2 regions of the [Clostridium] celerecrescens 18A genome follow, and region 2 is predicted to be linked to the other one. Evidence: riboswitches for the same ligand, from Rfam matches in the RefSeq annotation. Region 2 holds a riboswitch; the other holds the start of a gene.
What was found. Region 2 has a riboswitch for glycine ahead of H171_RS21625 (alanine/glycine:cation symporter family protein). Riboswitches for the same ligand answer to the same signal wherever they lie in the genome.
Positions count from the first base shown of each region.

Region 1: linked by a shared signal. The riboswitch ahead of gcvT (glycine cleavage system aminomethyltransferase GcvT) and the one ahead of H171_RS21625 (alanine/glycine:cation symporter family protein) in region 2 are both predicted to bind glycine.

Region 1 covers NZ_PGET01000001.1:2,375,490-2,378,911, reverse strand. Annotated here, with positions in the region: gene H171_RS11065 (sensor histidine kinase) at 1-686, opposite strand, end outside; glycine riboswitch at 1,045-1,127, shown strand; gene gcvT (glycine cleavage system aminomethyltransferase GcvT) at 1,292-2,374, shown strand; gene gcvH (glycine cleavage system protein GcvH) at 2,400-2,783, shown strand; gene gcvPA (aminomethyl-transferring glycine dehydrogenase subunit GcvPA) at 2,797-3,422, shown strand, end outside.
Region 2 covers NZ_PGET01000001.1:4,737,375-4,740,796, reverse strand. Annotated here, with positions in the region: gene metK (methionine adenosyltransferase) at 2-1,189, opposite strand; SAM riboswitch class I at 1,279-1,407, opposite strand; glycine riboswitch at 1,621-1,713, shown strand; gene H171_RS21625 (alanine/glycine:cation symporter family protein) at 1,819-3,204, shown strand; gene H171_RS21620 (carbohydrate ABC transporter permease) at 3,320-3,422, opposite strand, start outside.

The sequences.
Region 1 (3,422 bases), 2.4 Mb from region 2:
TGCAGCTTGCGTGTATGCAGCTCGTATTCAAGTAATTCTACCACCTTGGCAGTATGGTGAAAAACAAATTGCATACATAGTTTACTTATAATGCTGGCTCCAAAATATAAAGCAGAATACCAGGTAGATTTGATTTCATTATAAAAGCGCCCATCGTTAATAAACATAAGAAAAAACAATTGGCTGATCAGGCAGACGACGGTAAAACCAAGCTGCTCATTGTTAGTAAACGCATACCTTGCCTTGTTATCCGGAACGATTTTCTTACGGACAAACGTGATGCTCAGTATAGATAGTAATACGGATAATGCTGTTACCGCATTATAATATTTATCATTCTGCAGGACATCCTGGATGCTGGTATGCAGAACCATCGAATAGATCGAACAGATAATTCCTCTGCTGCTATAGATAGAATACATGTAGACGCTGCCGGCAAAAATAATCTGTACCCGGTTTACACGAAACAGCAGAATAATGTCTAGCATAATCGAACCCATTATAAAAAAGACAGCGACCCGATGATCCAGAAACAGATAGGCCGGTAAAGTAATGCTGATATTGATGAAAACTGCAGCCGCATAAAAAAGCAAATGGTTTCTTTTGACCGGAAACATATTTTTGAAATAGCTAAAAAAATAAATATCATAAATAATAAGCATTAAAACGAGTTCAAGCAGCTGCATGCCTATTTTTCCTCCTTTAAGGGGTTTTCATTTTAATCCAATGGTAATCGATAGGTTCTCCAAAGTCCATAGACTTTAGATGGGAACAGATTATACTACACGTTTCCTACAAATAGACATTAGTAGTATAACACATGATACCTTTAATTTACATTCCATCTATGATCATTTCTTGTGCTGCAATAACATCGAGCGCACCATTTTCCTTGTTATGATTTTAACAAAAAGGATGATTTCAGAGATTGTTTGGGGGTGCCATGAAAGACAGCATCATAGTTGTCAGAATCATTCTAAAAGGTCATGTAAAAAATGATTGACAGTGCTAAAATACTCTGATAATATCAATAATAAATAACGGATGATGAATCAGAGAGAGAGCACAAACCTGTGCCGCCGAAGGGGAAGGCAGAAACTCTCAGGCAAAAGGATCGGATTCGGACGTAACTCTGGAGAACATTTATGTACCGACGAAGTTAATCTTTCAGGTAAAAGGACAGAGGCAGACAGGAATATCCTATAGGAATATTTCTTTCTGCCTTTTTTTGTGCATATAAACGGATGATGTTCCTATATTATCATATAAATTATTTAAGGAGGATTAAAACATGGAACTTAAAACACCGCTTTATGAAATGCATCTTAAGTATCACGGCAAGATGGTCCCTTTTGCCGGGTATCTTCTTCCCATCCAGTATGAAGAGGGGATCATAAAGGAGCATATGGCAGTAAGAACAAGGGCAGGGCTATTTGATGTCTCTCACATGGGAGAGATCATTTGTAAGGGGAAAGATGCACTTGAAAATCTTAATCAGCTGCTGACCAATGATTTTACCGATATGGAGATCGGACAGGCAAGATACAGTCCCATGTGCAATGAGCACGGGGGAACGGTGGATGATCTGATTGTTTATAAGAAAAAAGAAGAGGAGTACTTTATCGTTGTGAATGCGTCCAATAAAGAAAAGGATTATCAGTGGATGCTGGAACATAAATTAGGAGAAGTGGTGTTTGAAGACATTTCTGATAAAATCACACAAATCGCCCTGCAGGGTCCCAGATCACAGGAAATACTTATGAAACTGACCACAGATATACCTGATAAATACTACCATGCAGTTTTTGATGGTAAAGTGGCCGGGATCACATGTATGGTATCCAGAACCGGTTATACAGGGGAGGATGGTTTTGAGCTTTATTTAGACAATGCATATGCTGAGACAATGTGGGAAACGCTCATGGAAGCAGGCAGGGAATATGAACTGATCCCCTGCGGGCTGGGGGCCAGAGACACTCTGAGGCTGGAGGCCGGCATGCCGTTATACGGACATGAAATGAATGATGATATTAATCCGGTGGAAATCGGCCTTGGGTTTGCAGTGAAGATGCAGAAGGAAGACTTTATTGGAAAAAGCCATTTGCCGAACAAAGATTCTCTCACAAGAAAACGAGTGGGCCTAAAGGTAACCGGACGGGGAATCATCCGGGAACAGGAAGAGGTTCTTGCAGACGGGAAGAAGGCAGGCTTTACAACATCGGGAACCCATTGCCCATATCTGGGCTATCCGGCAGCCATGGCTATCCTGGATAAAGAATATACTAAAGCAGGTACGAAGGTAACGGTAATCGTCCGGGGAAGAGAAGTAGAAGCGGAAGTGGTTACCCTTCCATTTTATAAAAAATCAAAATAATCCACAAGGAAAAGGAGAATTAATTATGAAAGTATTAGGGGATCTGGTTTACACCAAGACACATGAATGGGTAAAGTTTGAAGATGAAACAACAGCTTTGGTCGGGCTTACGGATCATGCCCAGCAATCATTGGGAGAGCTTGTTTTCGTCAATCTTCCGGAAGAAGGCGACGATACGACAGCCGGTGAAGTATTTGCTGATGTGGAATCTGTTAAGGCTGTTTCCGATGTATATTGTCCGGTAACCGGAGTTGTATCGGAAATCAATGAAGAACTTTTAGACTCACCGGAAAAGATCAATGAGGCTCCTTATGAAGCCTGGTTTGTGAAGATCACCGATATTACGGATAAAGAAGAATTCTTAAGTCCTGAGGAATACGAAGAACTTGTTAAAAAAGAAATGGAATAAAGGAGATCTGCATATGGGTTCATTTGTACCGGCAACCGACCATGATAGAAAAGAAATGCTGTCAGCGATCGGAATTGAGAGCATAGAAGACCTTTTTGGGCAGCTTCCTCAGGAAGTTTTATTAAAGGATGGATTGAATCTTCCTAACGGAATGTCTGAAATGGAAGTAAATAAAAAGATGGAAGGCATTGCAGCAAAAAATACGGTGTTTCCAGTTATTTTCAGAGGAGCAGGTGCTTACAAGCATTACATTCCTTCCATTGTAAAAAGCGTGATATCCAAAGAAACCCTGTACACTGCCTATACCCCGTATCAGGCGGAAATGAGCCAGGGAATCTTACAATCCATATATGAATACCAGACAATGATCTGTGAGATTACAGGAATGGATGTGGCCAATGCCTCCGTATATGACGGTGCGTCTGCGGCGGCTGAAGCAGTAGCTATGTGCAGGGACAGAAAGAAAAACAGGGCATTTGTTTCCGCAGCGGCTCATCCTCAGGTAATAGAAACCATAAAGACTTATTGTTTTGGAAACGGGATGGAGCTGACGGTTATTCCAGAAAAAGACGGTATAACAGATCTGGATTTTCTGAAAGAACATTTGGATAGCCAGGCCGCATGTGTTTACATTCAGAA
Region 2 (3,422 bases):
ATTATAAATATTTTTTAAGAAGTGAAACTTTATCAAGCTTCTCCCATGGTAAGTCTAAGTCATTTCTACCAAAATGTCCGTAAGCAGCCGTCTGTTTGTAGATCGGGCGGCGTAAATCCAGCATCTTGATGATTCCTGCAGGACGCAGGTCAAAGTTTTCCCTGATGATCTCCACAAGCTTTTCATTGCTTAATTTTCCGGTTCCGAAAGTATCTACCATAACGGAAGTAGGATGTGCCACACCGATGGCATAGGAAAGCTGGATCTCACACTTGTCAGCCAGTCCTGCTGCTACGATGTTCTTTGCAACATAACGTGCCGCATAAGCAGCGGAACGGTCTACCTTTGTGCAGTCCTTACCGGAGAATGCTCCGCCGCCGTGGCGTGCATAACCGCCGTAGGTATCTACGATGATCTTACGGCCGGTCAGGCCGCTGTCCCCGTGAGGTCCGCCGATTACAAAGCGTCCCGTAGGATTAATGAAGAAATTGGTCTTCTCATCCACCAGCTCTGCAGGCAGAACTTCATCAAAAACATACTTTTTAATATCCGTGTGAATCTGCTCCTGGCTCACATTCTCATCATGCTGAGTGGATAAAACCACTGCATCTAAGCGGAGAGGATTGCCGTTCTCATCATATTCCACAGTTACCTGGGTCTTTCCGTCGGGACGAAGGTAAGTAAGGGTTCCATCCTTGCGTACCTTTGTAAGCCGAAGGGCCAGTTTATGGGCAAGGGCGATGGGATATGGCATATACTCCTCAGTTTCATTGCTGGCAAAGCCAAACATCATACCCTGGTCTCCTGCTCCAATAGCGTCGATCTCTTCATCAGACATCTTGTGTTCCTTTGCTTCCAGGGCCCGGTCAACGCCTAAGGCAATGTCAGCAGACTGCTCGTCCAAAGCTACGATCACGCCGCAGGTATCGCAGTCAAATCCGTATTTTGCACGGTCATAACCGATTTCCCTTACGGTTTCCCGTACCACCTTCTGAATGTCTACGTAGGCATGGGTCGTTATTTCTCCCATAACCATAACAAGACCTGTGGTACAGCAGGTTTCACAAGCCACACGGCTCATAGGATCCTGCTTTAACATCTCATCCAAAATCGCATCAGAGATTTGGTCACACATTTTATCCGGATGTCCTTCTGTAACGGATTCGGATGTAAATAATAATTTTTCCATGTTGTCATTTCCTCCTTAATATCACATGGGGGAATAACAAAAAGAAAAGTCCGCAGCAATGCGGACTTGATTCAACAATGTATCAAATCCTCTTATTGCTCGATTTCTCGCTCAGGTTGGCACCTTCCAGCCGCTCATTTCTGGCCAAGGCCATCATTTCCGGTCGGGGTTGCCGTGACTTCACAGATCCTTTGTATCTCCATCACTCTGAATAAGGGATATTACGTACTTTTCATTTGTTATTCAATTGTAAGCTGTTTCTAGTGCATGTATATTTTATCGTATTTAAAAACGGCTGTCAAGGGAATTCTATTCCAATGCATCCATGGATAAAGTTCTTGCAAAAATTTAATCCATAATGTATAATGACGCTATTCTTTAAATGTTCGCCAAATGAAATCTGTGGAATGCGCCCAGCGCAGACCATGGACGGATGGCACTCTGGAGACATCTGCAGCTATGCAGGGGCCGAAGGGGCAAGCGCTTAGGCGCGAAACTCTCAGGCAAAAGGACAGAGGCGATTGTTTCCCTTTTTTTGGAATATCGCATGATCTCTGTTTTTTTGTGAGTGGGAGTATATCCCACTCTTTTTTTTATCAAAAAATACGAAGGAAGGGAAGTAGATAACAATGCAAGCAGTTACTGAACTTTTCAACAAGCTGGACTCAGCAATTTGGGGGATACCCATGATTGTACTTCTGTTTGGCACTCACTTATTTTTGACCGTGCGCACAGGCTTTATCCAGCGTAAAACCTTTACAGCCATTAAGCTGTCTGTTACAAAAGACCCTGATTCACCAGGAGAGGTCAGCCAATTTCAGGCGCTGACTACTGCCCTTGCCTCCACCATCGGTACCGGCAATATTGTGGGCGTGGGTACGGCAGTGTTCTTAGGCGGCCCAGGTGCTGTTCTCTGGTGCTGGCTCACCGGCGTATTCGGCATTGCAACCAAATATTCAGAATCCCTGATTGCAGTTAAATATCGTGTGCAGACGAAGGATGGACGAATGCAGGGAGGTGCCATGTATGCACTGGAGCGAGCACTGGGCTTAAAGTGGCTGGGCGTACTCTTTGCACTGTTCGCCTTGTTTGCTTCCTTTGGTATTGGAAGCGGGACTCAGATCAACGCTATCGCTGAGATTATTGAAAACAATGTACCGCTGCCGATTCCGCGCATTGCAATCGGCCTTGTCTTCGGTGTGATTACCGCTGTGGTTATTATCGGCGGCATCAAGTCCATCGCAACAGTATGTGAAAAGCTTGTACCATTTATGGCGGCCTTCTATGTGGCAGGCTGTCTGATCATTCTTGGCATCAACGCTGACTTCATCATTCCTGCACTGAAGGTGATTGTAACCCTGGCCTTCCGGCCCGGAGCGGTCGCAGGCGGTCTGGTTGGCCGGGGCATTATGCTTGCCATGCAGTACGGCATTGCCCGGGGCTTATTTTCCAATGAGTCCGGTATGGGTTCCGCTCCGTTAGTAGCTTCGGCTGCACAAACAAGGAATCCAGTGCGTCAGGCGCTGGTTTCCTCAACCGGCACCTTCTGGGACACGGTTGTCGTCTGCCTTATGACCGGTCTGGTTCTTGTTTCAACTATAATGAAGAACCCGGACATCAATATGGATATGATACAAAACGGCGGCCAGATGACCACTGCCGCTTTCAGTCAGATTCCTGTTCTTGGCCCGGTGATCTTAGTCGTCGGCATCATTACCTTTGCTTATTCCACCATTCTTGGCTGGTCTTATTACGGGGAACGATGCTGCGAGTACTTATTCGGCTCCAAGGGGATGCTGCCCTATAAAATCATCTTCGTGTCAATCGTAGTTGTCGGCCCTGTGCTGTCTCTGGATCTGGTGTGGACGATTTCAGACATCCTAAACGCACTGATGGCGATTCCCAATCTTGTGGCTGTTCTGCTTCTATCGGGTGTTGTGGCAAAAGATACAAAGTACTATCTGAACCACTTAGACGAAAGGGACGAAACTCCGATTCCGGTCATAGATAAATAACAACTTAAAAACCTCCTGCCTTTCCTGGGCTGGGTAAATAATTCTTTCATTAAAAGAATTATCTTACAGTCCCACGGATAGCAGGAGGTTTTTTATATTTTTTCCAATAAAGTCATTAGCCTTTGACTCCGCCCCCAGTAATTCCGGCAATGATTTTCTCCGACAAAAAGATATAAAGGATAAAAGTAGGAAGAAATACGATGATAACGGATGCAAAC